Saccharopolyspora erythraea NRRL 2338: one gene and its partner. The protein of the gene in region 1 interacts with the protein of each later gene in a pairwise test. Links are inferred from orthologs where the notes say so. Each region holds a gene or a part of one and is shown in the gene's direction. Other genes may lie near its edges. The genes, in order: ileS and SACE_RS14845.

The links.
Region 2: the proteins of ileS (region 1) and SACE_RS14845 interact in binary tests that used the Escherichia coli proteins (3 or more experiments, as listed by UniProt). The link is inferred for Saccharopolyspora erythraea NRRL 2338 from one-to-one orthologs.

Annotation. Positions count from the first base shown.
Region 1 is NC_009142.1:6,539,729-6,543,501, reverse strand. What follows is about bases 1-3,705. They hold ileS (isoleucine--tRNA ligase), read left to right. Parts: upstream 1-352; coding sequence 353-3,505; downstream 3,506-3,705. Other genes in these bases: SACE_RS27925 (FitA-like ribbon-helix-helix domain-containing protein), read left to right, coding at 3,591-3,705. Outside these bases: more of SACE_RS27925, read left to right, coding at 3,706-3,773. UniProt on the Escherichia coli protein: Catalyzes the attachment of isoleucine to tRNA(Ile). As IleRS can inadvertently accommodate and process structurally similar amino acids such as valine, to avoid such errors it has two additional distinct tRNA(Ile)-dependent editing activities.
Region 2 is NC_009142.1:3,359,294-3,371,587, forward strand. What follows is about bases 9,316-12,294. They hold SACE_RS14845 (hydrogenase maturation protease), read left to right. Parts: upstream 9,316-10,533; coding sequence 10,534-11,055; downstream 11,056-12,294. Other genes in these bases: SACE_RS14835 (FAD-dependent monooxygenase), read left to right, coding at 9,316-9,453; SACE_RS14840 (hypothetical protein), read left to right, coding at 9,623-10,537; SACE_RS14850 (NADH-quinone oxidoreductase subunit B family protein), read left to right, coding at 11,222-12,262; SACE_RS14855 (nickel-dependent hydrogenase large subunit), read left to right, coding at 12,284-12,294. Outside these bases: SACE_RS14795 (MalY/PatB family protein), read right to left, coding at 1-267; SACE_RS14800 (DoxX family protein), read left to right, coding at 418-900; SACE_RS14805 (MBL fold metallo-hydrolase), read right to left, coding at 1,037-1,756; SACE_RS14810 (AMP-binding protein), read right to left, coding at 1,874-3,400; SACE_RS14815 (helix-turn-helix transcriptional regulator), read right to left, coding at 3,514-4,371; SACE_RS39225 (hypothetical protein), read right to left, coding at 4,510-4,647; SACE_RS14820 (solute symporter family protein), read right to left, coding at 4,619-6,133; SACE_RS14825 (DUF485 domain-containing protein), read right to left, coding at 6,130-6,435; SACE_RS14830 (MBL fold metallo-hydrolase), read left to right, coding at 6,826-7,788; more of SACE_RS14835, read left to right, coding at 7,810-9,315.

The DNA of each region.
Region 1 (3,773 bases):
TCGGCGGCCGCGGCCGAACAGGTTGTCGGCAGCGGTCGAGCAAGTCGGCGGCCGGCACGTGCGGCCCCGGAATAACGGGTGGCGCCCGCGCGCTATCCTGAGCACCTCACTTCCTGGGACGTCGTTCCCGGGAGGTCCAAGCTTCGAACACCACGGCGTCGATCCGGCCATCACCGGGGAGCCTCCGGAAGAACGGGCCCGCGCGGCCTCAGTAGAACCGGACGGGTCCGGCCCGTCACAGCCGGCCAACGAGAGGTCGTCGGCGTCTCCGCGCAGGCGGCAAGCGGGGTGGTACCGCGGCACCTGTGTCGTCCCCGGGTGGACCCGACACACCGCGAGGAGCACATCCGCGATGGCCTATCCCAAGGTTTCGTTCAACGGCACCGACGCCCAGGGCGTCGCCGCGCAGCCGTCGTTCCCCGGGATCGAGCGCCAGGTCCTGGATTACTGGGCCGACGACAAGACCTTCCAGGCCAGCGTGCAGGCCAGGGAAGCGGGCGCCAACGGGGCGAACGAGTTCGTCTTCTACGACGGCCCGCCCTTCGCCAACGGCCTGCCGCACTACGGCCACCTGCTCACCGGCTACGTCAAGGACGCCGTGCCGCGCTACCAGACGATGCGCGGCCGCCGGGTGGAGCGCCGGTTCGGCTGGGACTGCCACGGCCTGCCCGCCGAGGTCGAGGCCGAGAAGCAGCTCGGCATCACGTCCAAGTCCGAGATCGAGGCCATGGGCGTGGCGGAGTTCAACGACGCCTGCCGCGCCTCGGTCCTGCGCTACACCGCCGAGTGGGAGGACTACGTCACCCGCCAGGCGAGGTGGGTCGACTTCGACAACGACTACAAGACGCTCGACCTGGACTACATGGAAAGCGTCATGTGGGCGTTCAAGACCCTGTGGGACAAGGGTCTGGTCTACGAGGGCTTCCGGGTGCTCTGGTACTGCTGGCGCTGCGAGACGCCGCTGTCCAACACCGAGACCCGCATGGACGACGTCTACCGCCAGCGCCAGGACCCGGCGGTCACCGTCGGGCTGCGGCTGAACGCCCCCGGAGAGGTCTTCGACGGCGCGCTGGCCCTGGTCTGGACGACGACCCCGTGGACGCTGCCGTCGAACTTCGCCGCCGCCGTGCACCCCGAGGTCGACTACGTGGTGGTGGCGCCCGCCAACAGCGCCGAGCGCTACGTGCTGGCCGAGGCGCGCCTGGGCGCCTACGCGCGGGAGCTGGGGGAGGACGTCGCCGACCACGTGGTCGGGCGGATGAAGGGCGAGGACCTGCTCGGCGTCGGCTACACGCCGCCGTTCGACTTCTTCGCCGGCAACCGCAACGCCCACCAGGTGCTGCCCGGTGACTTCGTCACCACCGAGGACGGCACCGGCATCGTGCACATCGCCCCGTTCGGCGAGGACGACAAGACCGTCACCGACGCCGCCGACGTGGAGCTGGCGGTCCCCGTGGACGCGCACGGCAAGTTCACCGCCGAGGCCCCGCCGTACGCGGGCCAGCACATCTTCGACGCCAACAAGCAGATCATCCGCGACCTCAAGGACGCGGGTCTGCTGCTGCGCCACGAGACCTACGACCACCCGTACCCGCACTGCTGGCGCTGCGACAACCCGCTGATCCAGCGCCCGGTGTCGTCGTGGTTCGTGGCGGTCAGCCAGTTCAAGGACCGCATGGTCGAGCTGAACCAGCGGATCAACTGGTCGCCCGAGCACATCCGCGACGGCCAGTTCGGCAAGTGGCTGGAGAACGCCCGCGACTGGAACATCTCCCGCAACCGGTACTGGGGCTCGCCCATCCCGGTGTGGGTCTCCGACGACCCGGCCTACCCGCGCACCGACGTCTACGGCTCGCTGGACGAGCTGGAGCGCGACTTCGGCGTGCGGCCCACCGACCTGCACCGCCCGCAGATCGACGAGCTGACCAGGCCCAACCCGGACGACCCGAGCGGGAAGTCGACCATGCGGCGCGTGCCGGAGGTGCTGGACTGCTGGTTCGAGTCCGGGTCGATGCCCTACGCCCAGGTGCACTACCCGTTCGAGAACGCCGAGTGGTTCGAGCACCACTACCCGGGCGACTTCATCGTCGAGTACAACGGCCAGACCCGCGGCTGGTTCTACACGCTGCACGTGCTGGCCACCGCGCTGTTCGACCGCCCGGCGTTCTCCAACGTCGTGGCGCACGGCATCGTGCTGGGCCACGACGGCCTGAAGATGTCGAAGTCGAAGAAGAACTACCCCGACGTCAACGAGGTCTTCGACCGCGACGGTTCCGACGCGATGCGCTGGTTCCTGATGTCGAGCCCGATCCTGCGCGGCGGCGACCTGGTCGTCACCGAGCGGGGCATCCGCGACGCGGTGCGCCAGGCCGTGCTGCCGCTGTGGAACTCCTGGTACTTCCTGGCGCTGTACGCCAACGCCGAGGGCGTCGAGGGCCGGTCCAGAGTGGACAGCAAGCACGTGCTCGACCGCTACGTGCTGGCCAAGACCCACGAGCTGGTCGGCGACGTGCAGGACGCGATGGACACTTTCGACCTCGCGGGTGCCTGCGCGACGGTGCGGGACTTCCTGGAGGTGCTGACGAACTGGTACGTGCGGCGCTCGCGCGACCGGTTCTGGGCCGGTGACCGCGACGCGATCGACACCCTGCACACCGTGCTGGAGGTGACCTGCCGGGTCGTCGCGCCGCTGCTGCCGCTCACCGCGGAGTCGGTGTGGCGGGGGCTCACCGGCGGTCGCTCGGTGCACCTGGCGGACTGGCCGCTGGTCGACGAGCTGCCCGCAGACGCCGCGCTGGTCTCGGCGATGGACCGGGTGCGCCAGGTCTGCTCCTCGGCGCTGGCGCTGCGCAAGTCCAACAAGCTGCGGGTCCGGCTGCCGCTGTCCAGGCTGGTGGTCGCCACGCCGGAGGCGGAGTCGTTGCGGCAGTTCACCGACCTCGTCCGCGACGAGGTGAACGTCAAGTCCGTCGAGCTGACCACCGACGTCGCCGCGCACGGCCGGTTCGAGGTCGCGGTGAACGCGCGGGCGGCCGGTCCGCGGCTGGGCAAGGACGTGCAGACGGTGATCAAGGCGGTCAAGTCCGGTGACTGGACCCGCACGCCGGCCGGAAACGTGGTCGCGGCCGGGATCGAGCTGCGGGAGGGCGAGTTCACCGAGCGCCTGGTGTCCACCGACACCGGGGCCGCGGCGGCGCTGCCCGGCGGAAGCGGCCTGGTCGTGCTCGACAACGAGGTGACGCCGGAGCTGGCGCTGGAGGGCCTGGCCCGCGACGTGGTCCGGGTCGTCCAGCAGGCGCGGCGCGAGGCGGACTTCGAGGTCTCCGACCGGGTCCGGGTCGTGGTGTCGGCGCCGGCCGAGGTGCTGGAGGCCGTCGAGGCGCACCGCGAGTTCATCGCGGGCGAGACCCTGGCCGAGGCCCTGGAGGCGGGCGGTGCCGAAGGCGGTTTCGCGGGCACCGTCGGCGAGGGCACCGAGATCGCGGTCGCGGTCGCGAAGTCCTGACCTGCTGTTTCCGGGTGGGCTCCGGCGGCGGAGCCCACCCGGACGAGTGTTGCGGTGGCACTGCGAATGAGCCCATACTTTCTGTATGGGCGTACTGGTTCAGATCCGCGACGTGCCGGAGGATGTTTACCGCACGTTGAAGATCCGTGCGGTGGAGGCGGGACAGAGCTACTCCGAGTTCCTCAGGGGATTGCTGACGCAGGCCGCGTCCAGGCCGCCGATGGCCGAGATGGTCAGGCGGCTTGAGCAGCGCGGTCAGCTCACCGAC
Region 2 (12,294 bases), 3.2 Mb from region 1 along the record:
CCGCACCACCGCCGGGTCGACCGCGAAGTCGTGGCGCCGCCGCATCCGCTCGGCGAAGGCCTCCCGGAGCGGGTGCAGGTCGGGCCGGTCGTCCCACCAGGGGTAGCCGAGTTCGGTGTCCAGCTCGCGGCGCAGCACCTCGCGCACGGGCTCGGCGGTGGGGAAGTCCATGTCCGCGATCCAGGCGGGCAGCACGCCGGGACCGGCCGCGGACCACTTGACCCCCGATCGCCGGCGCAGGGAGTCGAGGTCGAGGTCGTCGAACATGGCCGGTGCCCCCTTCGTGCCGTGTGACCGCGCCAGGCGATCGCCTGCGGGCATGCTACGCGCCGACCCGGAACTAGTCATTGACAAGTTGGTGGCCCCGGGTGCATCTTGACAGGGTCAAGTTCGCCTCTTCGGAACAGAGGTCATCCCATGGCTCCCCTGGTCGCCCTGGTCCTTGTCACGTTGTTGCTGCTGGCGGCGGGAGCCGCCGGCGTGCGCCCGCTGAGGCGCTGGCCGGTCGCGGTGCGCGGCGGACTCGCCGCGATGTTCGTGCTGACCGGCGGCGCGCACTTCATCGGCATGCGCGAGCAGCTGATCAGCATGGTCCCGCCCGGCCTGCCCGCGCCGGGACTGCTCGTCACCGTCACCGGGGTCCTCGAACTGCTGGGCGCCGCCGGGTTGCTGTGGCACCGCACCGCGCCGTGGGCGGCGGCCGGGCTGAGCGTCCTGCTCGTCGTGATGTTCCCGGCCAACGTCCACGCCGCTGTCGCGGGAATCCTGCCCGGCGCGGAGGACCAACTGCTCCCGCGCACCGCGATGCAGGTCGTCTTCCTCGCGGCCACCCTGTCCGTCGTGGTGCACCACCTGCGAGCCCGGCGTCGCCCGGTCTCCGGGCGCGCCGCGGCCGCCTGACCGGTTACCGCGGTCCGGCAGTCAAGCCCAACGGACTACTTGCGCACCGTCCATGATGGTCACGCTTCTCGAAGTCGGATGACGATGCCCGCCGCCTCGCCTGCCGAACGTCCGGCCCGGCCTGGCGGTGTGGCGCTCACCCCAGCGGGTCCTCGGCGTTGCGCAGCGCTGCCCGAACATCGCCGTGGAACGGGTCTCCGTGGCCGAAGCACGCGACGTCGACGTCCAGCTCCGCCAAGCGGCGCAGCGAACGCCACGCCCGCTCGCGGTCGACGTCGAAGCCGCCGAGGATCGGCGGGCCTCCGGCAGAGCCGGCCACGGTGTCCCCGGTCAGCAGCACCCGTTGACGCGGCAGGTGCAGTCCGATGCTGCCCGGTGTGTGGCCGGGGATCTCCAGCACCGTGCAGCCACCGGCGAACGGCAGCGAGTCGCCTTCGGACACCTCCCGATCGACCCGGCACGGCGGGCCCTGCGGCGACTTGCCCTCCGGCGTCGCCTGCTCGAAAAGCGGTCGCTCGGCGTCGGTGAGCACCGGTGGTGGGCCGGGCAGCTCACCCCGGACGAAGGGCGCGTCGGCGGCACCCGCCACCACGGTCGCACCGGTCGCCTCGGCGAGCTCGGCCGCCGCACCGGTGTGGTCGACGTGGAAGTGGGTGAGCACGATCCGGCGCAGCTCCTCCGGGGACCGCCCGACCCGCTCCAGCGCCGACAGGATCTGCGGCCCGTGCCCGAGGTCGCCGGCGTCGATCAGCGTCACCTCCCGTTCGTCCAGCCAGAGGTAGGCGTTGAGCAGGTAGGCGGGCGTGCCGGACAACCGGATGCGGTGCAGCCCGGGAACCACTTCGACGATGTCCACCACCGCACGGTAGAGCGGTTCCCGGTTGCCGCACACGGGCTTTCACAGTGGGCGTAAACGAATCCGCCCTGTCCCGGCTCGCGCCGGAGCCCCGGCCGACGAGGGTCAGGATCGGGGTCAGTGGATCTGGCGCTCCTGGCCCCGCCAGAACGGTTCGCGGAGCTTGAACTTCTGGATCTTGCCGGTCGCGGTGCGGGGCAGCTCGTCGATGAAGTCGACGCGCTTGGGGCACTTGTACCCCGCGAGGTGCTCGCGGCAGTGGCCGATGAGGTCCTCGGCGGTGGTGGTGTCGTCTTCGGTGACGACGAGCGCGGTGACGAGCTCGCCCCACTTCTCGTCGGGGATGCCGATCACCGCGACCTCCCGCACGGCGGGGTGGGAGGTGAGCGCGTCCTCGACCTCGATGGACGACACGTTCTCGCCGCCGGTGATGATGACGTCCTTCTTGCGGTCGGCGATGGTCAGGTAGCCGTCGTGCACCGTCCCGCCGTCCCCGGTGTGGAACCAGCCGCCCTCCTGGACGCGCGCGGTCTCCTGCGGGTTCTCCCAGTAGCCGTCGAGGTTGTGGTTGGACTGCGCGAGCACCTCGCCGCCGTCGTCGACGGCGATGCGGACCCCGATCGCCGGGGCCCCGGCACGGCCGAGCAGGCGAGCCTGCTCGGTGCCGTCGAGCTCCGCCCACTCCGAGCGCATCCGGTTGACCGTCAGCAGCGGCGCGGTCTCGGTGAGCCCGTAGATCTGGATGAACTCCCACCCCAGCTCCTCGCGCACGCGCTGGATGGTCCTGGTGGGCGGTGGCGCCCCGGCCACGACGATGCGAACCCGGTCGCGGCCGGGGATCTCGCCCTCCCAGTCCTTGGCGGCGTCCAGCGCGGCGGTGACCACGGCAGGGGCCGCGCACAGGATCGTCACGCCGTGGTCGCGGATGCGGCGCAGGATCTCCGCACCGTCGACCTTGCGCAGCACGACGTGCCTGCCGCCGAGCCCGGTGAGCGCGTAGGGCATTCCCCAGCCGTTGCAGTGGAACATCGGGAGCGTGTGCAGCAGGACGTCGTCGTCGTTCAGCGTGGTGTGCAGACCGAAGACCGTCGCGTTGATCCACAGGTTGCGGTGCGTCAGCTGCACGCCCTTGGGGCGGGCGGTGGTGCCGGAGGTGTAGTTGAGCGTCGCGGTGGCCGCCTCGTCGCCGTCCCAGCGGGCCGGTTCGGCGGTGCTGCCGAAGACGGCGTCGTCGTCCTCGCCGAGCACGAAGGTGTGCTTGGCGGTCGCGGTGTCGAGCAGGTGCCGCAGGTCGGGGTCGACGAGCAGCACGTCGGCGCCGGAGTGCTCGACGATGTAGCGCACCTCGGCAGGCGCCAGCCGGAAGTTGACCGGGACCAGGATGCGTCCCCACCCGGACACGCCGAAGAACGACACCAGCAGCCGGGCCGCGTTGTGGGACACGATCGCCACCCGGCCGCCGACCGGCACGCCCAGCGCGTCCAGTCCGGCCGCCTGCGCGCGGGCCAGCCGGGCCATGTCCCGGTAGGTGAGCGACCCCCACGACGGGGCGGGCTGGTCGGGCTCGTCGACCACCGCCACCCGGTCGGGGTAGACCAGCTCGGCCCGGTCGAGGAAGTCGCGGATCGTCAGGTCGAAGAACATGTCCAGCCCCTTTCTGCCCCGGTCGGGTACCGCCACCGGAGGCCTGATCATGGCTCCGGGGCACCTGCCCCGCTACCCCACAAAGGGGGTAGCGCCGCGGGGGAGCGGCGGGCTCAGCCGATCAGTCCGGCCTGGCGGGCCCGGTTGACGGCCTGGACGCGGTTGGTCGCGTCCAGCTTCTTCATGGCGCTCTTCAGATAGGACTTCACGGTGTTGGGCAGCAGGCCGAGGCGCCGCGCCACCGCGTCGTTGGTGCAGCCGGTCGCCACCAGCGCGAGCACCTCGGTCTCCCGCGGCGACAGCGCGGGCCGGGTGCCGTGCCGGTACCTCCCGTCGTGCGCCTTCACGCGGCGGCACACCTCGAGCAGCCGGCCGCGGGTGCCCTCGTCCTCGATGGTCGCGGCGATGGCCAGGAGCTCGGTGCAGAGCTCGTCGGCCTCGCCGGGGGAGAGCGCGGTGCGCGGTTCGGTCGCGGGGGCGGTCATGCGGGCCAGGCGGCGCAGCACTTCCTGCTCCACCGCGATGTCGCGCTCGACCCGCCGCACGACCCGTTCCGCCGCGCGCAGCACGTCGTCGCCGAAGTGCGTGCGCTGCCGCCCGGCCGCATAGAGGACGGCGTGCGTGCCGTCGCCGACCCGGATCGGCAGGGCGAGCATCGCGCGCAGACCCTCGGGTGCCACGGCGGCGTCGTAGCGGTGGGTGATCTCCTCGGCGGTGAGGTAGTCGGCGACCGCGGAGGGGCGGGCCAGCGCGAGCACCTTGCCGCCGAGCCCGGCGCCGGAGCTGACGGTGAGGTTCAGCAGCGACCGGGTGGCGGTGCCGCTCAGCTGGTCGATGACGAAGCGGCGCCGGTCCGCCGAGACCGCGCCGCCGAAGGCGACCGGCAGCTCGGTCGCTTCCCGCAGCGCCCGCACACCTCGCGCGAGCAACACGCCCAGGTCCGGTGGGGACTGGTCCGACGGCGTTGTCATGGAGCGTCCTCGCAGGTCACAGCAGTGCCGACACCGGCCCCTAGCCTGCCGGCGCCGGCGAGCTGCCTTGTGTTGCGGAGCACACTACTTCAGCGGGACGCCGAACGCCTCGCACCCGGCGAGCACGCCTGCCTCTGTCTAGGGCAGGTGGCGGACGGACTCCTGGTGGGCGCGCACCTCGTCCGGGGTGAACAGCACCGGCTTGTTCCGGAAGGACAGTAACAGCTCGCGCTCCTCGCTCCTGGATTCATCGCTCGGTTCCGACGAGAGCGGCACGTTCGATCTCGTCGAAGGCGGTGGTGTTCTCGTCGCCGCGGTCGCGCCCACACCAGGAACCCGCGACGGCGAGCACGAACGCCGCGGGCACCGACACCAGCGCGGGGATGGTCAGCGGGAACAGCGGTGCCACGCCGGTGACCAGCCCGGTCGGGCCGAGGACGTTCGGGCTCACCGCGACGAGGCCGAGGCTGACCAACAGGCCGCCTGCCAGCGCCCAGCTCGCCCCGGTCCGGTTGAACCCGCGCCAGTAGATCGACAGCACCAGCACGGGCATGTTCGTGCTCGCCGCGACCGCGAAGGCCACGTTGGCCAGGAACGCCAGGTTGAAGTGCTTCGCCGCCAGCGCGAGCAGCATCGCCACCAGCGCGATGCCGACCAGCGACAGCCGTGCCGCCCGCAGCTGCCCGCGCGGTGACACCGCGCCGCGCTTGACGACGTGGGTGTAGAGGTCGTGGGCGAACGCGCCGGAGGTGGCGATGGCGACACCGGCGAGCACCGCCAGGATGGTGGCCAGCGCGACGCCGACGACGGCCGCGCGCAGCGCCTCTCCGCCGAGCACCTCGGCGAGCTGCACGGCGGCGAGGTTGCCCTTCTCGTGCGCGGCCTCGATGCCGGGTGCTCCGACCGCGCGCAGCGCGCCGTAGCCGAGGAACGGCAGGACGAGGTAGAACGCGCTGAACACCCACAGCGCGACCAGCCCGGAGCGGCGCGCGGCGGGGGCGTCGCGGACGGTGAGGAAGCGGACCATCACGTGCGGCAGGCCCATCACGCCGAGGGCGAGGGCCAGCTGCTGGGAGATGGTGTCGGCGGTGCCGGTGATCCCGAGCGGCTCGGCGACCACGGCCGCCGCGGGCAGCCCGCGCACGACGCCGAGCGGGTCCGGCCCGTACTCGGCCAGCACCAGCAGCAGGACCGTCGCCGTGCCGCCGAGCAGCAGCCCGGTCTTGAGCACCTGCACCCACGTCGTGGCCAGCATGCCGCCGAACGTGGTGTAGACGACCATGAGCACGCCCAGGACGAGCACCGCCGCGCTGAACTCCACTCCCAGCAGCGCCTGCACCAGCAGCCCCGCGCCGACGAACTGGATCACCATGTACATCGCGGAGATGACGATCGTGGTGACCGCCAGCCAGCCGCGCAGGCCGCGTCCGCGGAAGCGCGCCGCGACGGCGTCGGCGAGGGTGAAGCGGCCGAGGTTGCGCAACGGCTCGGCGATGACCAGCAGCACCAGCAGATAGGCCAGCGGCACGGCCGATGCCAGGTAGAAGCCGTTGAATCCGGTCAGCGCGATGGCGCCGCTGATGCCGAGGAACGAGGCCGCCGAGACGTAGTCGCCTGCGATGGCCAGCCCGTTGCCGACGGTCCCTACCTGTCCCTCGGCGACGTAGTGCGACGAGGCCGAGGTGTTGCGCCTGGCCGCGACCCAGGTGATGGCCAGGGTGAGCGCGAGGATGCCGGCGACGATCGAGACGCTGAGGATCACCCCCGCTCACCCCGCTGCTTCCCGGCTCGCACCAGCGCGTCCATCCGCCGCGCCCACCGCGCGTAGCCGTGCGCGACCGCGAGGATGACGCCGAAGATCGCGAAGCCGGCCCAGTAGGCGGTGCCGAGACCGGCGATCCGGCCGGAGAGCACCGTCGTGGACGTGGTGAGCGCGACGTAGCCGAGGAATCCGGCGAGCAGCACGCCCGCGCTGCCGAGGGCGAGCGACCGGCGGCGCTTGGCCATGACGAGCACCGCGTCCTCGTCGCTTCCGGTGGGACGGTCCGGCGATGGAGCAGCCATGAGCCCTCGCAGTCGGTGAGATGGCCTGAACGGCGACGAGATAGTCAAACATTGGATTGATGCGAGAGAGTAGTGACGCACCGCACAGCTCACAAGGAGGGTTGCCCACTTACTCGGTCAAGGCGCTGGCTCGGGCTGGCGCGGACTTCGGGGGGCGGGTGAACGGGCGCTCGCAGCCAGTTCGATGAGCTGTTTTGGAAGAAGTGCCGGTCTTTTGCGAGCCGAGGCGGGCTGGGGGATCAGGTATCGCCGTGCGGCAGTCGGTCGCTATGGGGGACCGCTGGCTCTGTCCGGGCGAACTCACGCCGGAGCCTTCCGTCGTCGCGTTGCTTGACTTAGTGTGCGGCACCACAGTTGACTAGTAAAAGCTTTGATCGAAGTGGAGAAGTCATGGGTGCGAAGCCGTTCGCGTCGTCGGGAGACCTGGCCGACAAGGAGCAGACGCTGGAGGTGCTGGCCGACGGCGTGTACGCGCTGACCGCCGAGGGCGATCCGAACGTCGGTGCCGTCGAGGGCGAGGACTTCCTGGTCTGTTTCGAGGCCCTGGCCACGCCCACCGCCGCCCGGGAGTGGCTGGCCAGGCTGCGCGAGCACACCGACAAGCCGGTCAAGTACCTGGTGCTGTCGCACTACCACGCGGTGCGGGTGCTGGGCGCGAGCGCGTTCGACGCCGAGGTCGTCATCGCCCACGACGACACCCGAGCGTTGATCGCCGAACGCGGCAAGCAGGACTGGGAATCGGAGTTCGGGCGGATGCCGAGGCTGTTCAAGGAACCGGAGTCGATCCCGGGTCTCACCTGGCCGAGCGTGACGTTCAGCGACCGGCTGACGATTCCGCTGGGCGGCGACCGGGGCGAGTTGGAGTTGCGCCACTGCGGCCGGGGGCACACCGAGGGCGACATCGTCGGCTGGCTGCCGCAGCAGCGCATCCTGTTCGCAGGCGACCTGGTCGAGGCGCAGGCCGCGCTCTACACCGGCGACGCCTTCCACCTCGACTGGTCGACCTCCACATTGGACTCCGTGGCGGCTCTGGACGCCGAGGCGCTGGTCGGCGGACGGGGCGCGGTCGCCCGCGGTCGTGACCGAGTGCGCGCCGCGATCGAGCAGACCAGGCATTTCCTGGAGGTGATGATCCGAGAGGTCCGCGCGGAGCAGGAGCGCGACGGCACGCTCAAGGGCGCCTTCGACGCCTGCCACGCCGCTCTGGTCGGCACCTACGGGCGCTGGCCGATCTTCGAGCACTGCCTGCCCTTCGACGTGGCACGCCTGTGGGACGAACTGTCCGGTGTGGAGCGTCCGGTGATCTGGACCGCCGAGCGCGACCGCGAGGTCTGGGACCGGTTGCAGGGCTGAGCCGTCGCCGATTGGAGCCCGATGAACGCGAGTCAGTCCCCGCCGGTGCTGGTGCTGGGCGGCGGTCCCGTCGGGCAGACCACCGCGCTCCTGCTGGCCCGGTGGGCGGTGCCGGTGGTGCTGCTCGACCAGCGTCCGCGGCGCGACCCGGTCGGTTCGAAGGCGATCTGCCAGCAGCGCGACGTCCTCGACGTGTGGAACGCGGTGGGAGCCGGGCGCCGGATCGCGGACGAGGGAGTCACCTGGACCACCGCGCGCACCTTCTACCGCGACCGCGAGCTGTTCGGGTACTCCTTCCAGGAACGGGGCAGTCCGGCTTTCCCGCCGTTCGTCAACCTCTCCCAGGCCCGCACCGAGGAGATCCTGGACGAGCGCATCGCGGCCGAACCGCTCATCGACGTCCGGTGGGACCACCGAGTCACCGGGATCGAGCAGGACGGAGCCGGGGTCCGGCTCCGCTGCGACACGCCGGAGGGGACGGCCACCGTCGAGGGCTGCTGGGCGGTGGCCTGCGCCGGGGCGCGCGGTGACGCGGTGCGGCGGATGCTGGGCGTGGAGTTCGCCGGGCGGTCGTTCGACGACCGGTTCCTGATCTGCGACATCCGCACCGACCTGCCGGACTGGGCGGAGGAGCGGCGCTTCTACTTCGACCCGGCGTGGAACCCCGGCAGACAGGTGCTCATCCACCCGTGCCCGGACTCCACCTTCCGCATCGACTGGCAGGTCCCGGCGGGCTACGACCTCGACGCCGAGGAGGCGTGCGGAGCGCTGGACGAGCGGATCCGCGCGATCATCGGCGAGCGCCCGTACGAGATCGTGTGGAAGTCGGTGTACCGGTTCCACTCGCGGCTGGTGGACCGGATGCGGGCCGGCCGCGTCCTGCTGGCGGGCGACTGCGCCCACCTGGTGTCCCCGTTCGGTGCGCGGGGCCTCAACTCCGGTGTGCAGGACGCCGAGAACGCGGCGTGGAAGATCGCCTTCGTCGTGCACGGCTGGGCGGGCGAACGGCTGCTCGACAGCTACCACGACGAACGACACGCGGCCGCGGTGGAGAACCTGGAGGTCACCGGCACGACGATGCGTTTCCTGGTCCCCGGTGACGAGCAGGAGCGGCAGCGGCGCACCGCGATCCTGGAGCGTGCCGCGCACGACCGCACGGCGTGGGCCGAGGTCGACTCCGGACGGCTGTCCGAGCCGTACTGGTACGCCCGCTCGCCGCTTACGACCCCGAGCGCCGCCCGTCCGCCCGCGTGCCGCCCGGAACGGGGGAGGACACCGCGACCCGGTCCCGGCGTGCTGGTGCCGGACGCGCCGGTGTCGGTTCCCGGCAGGGGCACGACCCGGTTCCGGGAACTGGCGCGGGACGGTGTGCTGCTGCTGGCCTGCGGTGGGGTCGACCAGACCGAGGTGCGTGCCGCGGCCACCGGGATCGCGGCCCCGGTGCGTTGTCTCGACCTAGCCGCGATCGACCGCGCCGGCGCGCTCGGGGAGGCACTGTCGGCCGGGCCGGGCGAGCTGTGGGTGATCAGGCCGGATGCCCATGTCGCGGCCGTACTCACGCACCCGGACCGCACCGCCGTGCTCTGCGCCCTGCGCAAGCTCCTCGCCGCATCCCCGGCTCAGCCCATGCGGTCCGGGGCCGAAAGGCCGGCGTCCACTTCGTGAGTCCTTCGGGTCGCCAGGGCAACCCGAAAGATTCACGGGTAGGTCTGCGCCGGACTCGTCGCCGTGTCCCCGGCGGCGAGTCCGGTCCGAGCGTGGTGCCCTGGTTGCGGGTGCGCGGGGCGGGACGGACACTGCGGAAGCCGTTGCGGCCGACGACCGGGGGAGACGCATGGGTCTGGACAACGCTCGTGCCGTTGCCGATGCCGTCCTGTTCGAGGGATACCTGCTCTACCCGTACCGCGCCTCGGCGTTGAAGAACCGCATGCGCTGGCAGTTCGGCGTGCTCGCGCCGAACTCCGGTGGCGCGGGCGAGCCCTCCCACGCGCGGACCGAATGCCTGGTCGAGCCCGGGGCGGAACCGGTGTTCGACATCCGGGTGCGCTTCCTGCACCTGCGCAGGCACGCGACCACCCCTTCGTGGGATGAGGGCGTGGTGCGCGAGATCCCCGTGGCGGCCAGCATCCGCGACGAGGGCACCCACGAGTTCCCCTGGGAGATCGGCGAAGACGGCGAAGCCGGGCGAGACGAGCGCACGTGTCGGCTCAACGGAGTGGTCCGCCTCGAGGTGCGCGGCGTCGAGGACGCCTCGGAACTGCGCAAGGTCGCGGTCACCGTGGAGAACCGGACTCCGTGGACGCCGCGTCCGGGCGACGGCCGCGACGAGATGCTTCGCCGCGCCATGGTGTCGGCCCACACCATGCTGGCCGTCCAGGACGGCGGATTCCTCTCGCTGCTCGACCCGCCGCAACGGGCCCGCGCGGCGGCGAAGTCCTGTCGCAACGAGCACACCTGGCCGGTGCTGGTGGGCGAGCCGGGCTCGAACGACGTCGTGCTGTCGGCGCCGATCATCCTCTACGACCACCCGGCGGTGTCGGCGCAGAGCCCCGGGGACCTGTTCGACGCCACCGAGATCGACGAGATCCTCACGCTGCGCACCATGACCCTGACCGATGCGGAGAAGCAGGAGGTCAGGGAGACCGACCCGCGTGCGGCCGAGCTGATCGAACGCACCGAGGGTCTGCCGCCCGAGATCCTCGAACGCCTGCACGGCACGGTGCGCTTCCCGCAGCGGGAGGGACGATGAGCGGCAAGGTCCTCGTCGCGGGCATCGGGAACGTGTTCCTGGGCGACGACGGCTTCGGGGTGGAGGTCGTGGGCCGCCTGCTGGAGGAGGAACACCCCGCAGGCGTGCGGGTCGCCGACTTCGGCGTCCGCGGCGTCCACCTCGCCTACGAGCTGATGAACGGGTACGACGCCGTGGTGCTCGTGGACGCGGTGCCCCTGTCGGAGGAGCCGGGCACCGTCCAGGTCGTCGAGGTCGACCTGGACGCCGTCGAGCCGGCGGCCCCCGGCGCGGCCGCCCCGGTGATGGACGCCCACGGCATGACGCCCGACGCGGTGTTCGGCCTGTTCAGAGCTCTCGGCGGCAGCGTCGGCAGAGCGCTGGTGGTGGGCTGCCGGCCCCTGGACTGCTCGGAGCGGATGGGCCTGTCCGAACCGGTCGCCGGAGCCGTCGACCGGGCTGCCGGCCTCGTGCGCGAGCTGGTCGGCGAACTGACCGCCGCGCCGCGGGCGGAACCCGGTTTCGAACCGCGCCGCTGAGCCGCCGGGACTGTCGCAAGGGGACGATCACGTCGTCCACAACGGACGGAAGATCCCGCTGCGCGACACGGCCACCGGCTCTACCTTGGGAATCCGGACCCGCCGCAGCTCGGCGGTCCCCGCACCGAACGGGACGCGGGGCCAGGCGACCAGGGGGAGGTGGCCGATGAGCTCGACGCCCACGGCCTTCGACGAGGTCCACATCCTGTGGACATCCGAGGGGATGAGCTGTGACGGCGACACGGTGTCGGTGACCAACGCGACGCTGCCCAGCATCGAGGACGTGGTGCTCGGCACGGTGCCGGGGCTGCCGAAGGTGCACCTGCACAACAAGGTGCTGGCCTACGAGACCGGCTCGGACTTCATGGCGGCCTTCCACCAGGCCGCCCGCGGCGAGCTGGAGCCGTTCATCTTCGTCGTCGAGGGCTCCATCCCCAACGAGAACATCAATCCCGAGGGCTACTGGACCTCGATGGGCAACGACCCGGACACCGGCGAGCCGATCACCCTCAACCAGTGGATCGACCGCCTGGCGCCGAAGGCGTGGGCAGTCGTGGCTGCGGGCACCTGCGCCACCTACGGCGGCATCCACGCGATGGCGGGAAACCCGACCGGCTGCATGGGGCTGGCCGACTACCTCGGCCCGGACTTCCGCACCGCGGGCGGGCTGCCGATCGTCAACGTGCCGGGATGCCCGGTGCAGCCGGACAACTTCATGGAGACCCTGCTGTGGGTGCTGCACCAGGCCGCGGGGCTGGCTCCGACCATCCCGCTCGACGAGCAGCTGCGGCCGACGTGGCTGTTCGGCAAGACGGTGCACGAGGGCTGCGACCGCGCCGCCTACTACGAGCAGGCCGACTTCGCCAAGGACTACAACTCGCCGAAGTGCCTGGTGAAGGTCGGGTGCTGGGGGCCGGTGGTGAACTGCAACGTCACCAAGCGCGGCTGGATGGACGGCATCGGCGGCTGCCCCAACGTCGGCGGCATCTGCATCGCCTGCACCATGCCGGGCTTCCCGGACAAGTTCATGCCGTTCATGGACGAACCGCCGGGCGGCACCCTGTCGGCCGGGCTGCTGCGGGCCTACGGCCCGTTCGTCCGGATGATGCGCGGTTTCACCAATCGCAACGTCGACCGGGAACCGAAATGGCGCCACAACGGCCACGAGCTCACCACCGGCTACCAGCCGCGGTGGCCGAACCGATAGTCCCCGAGGGAGAACGCACACATGGCCACTCA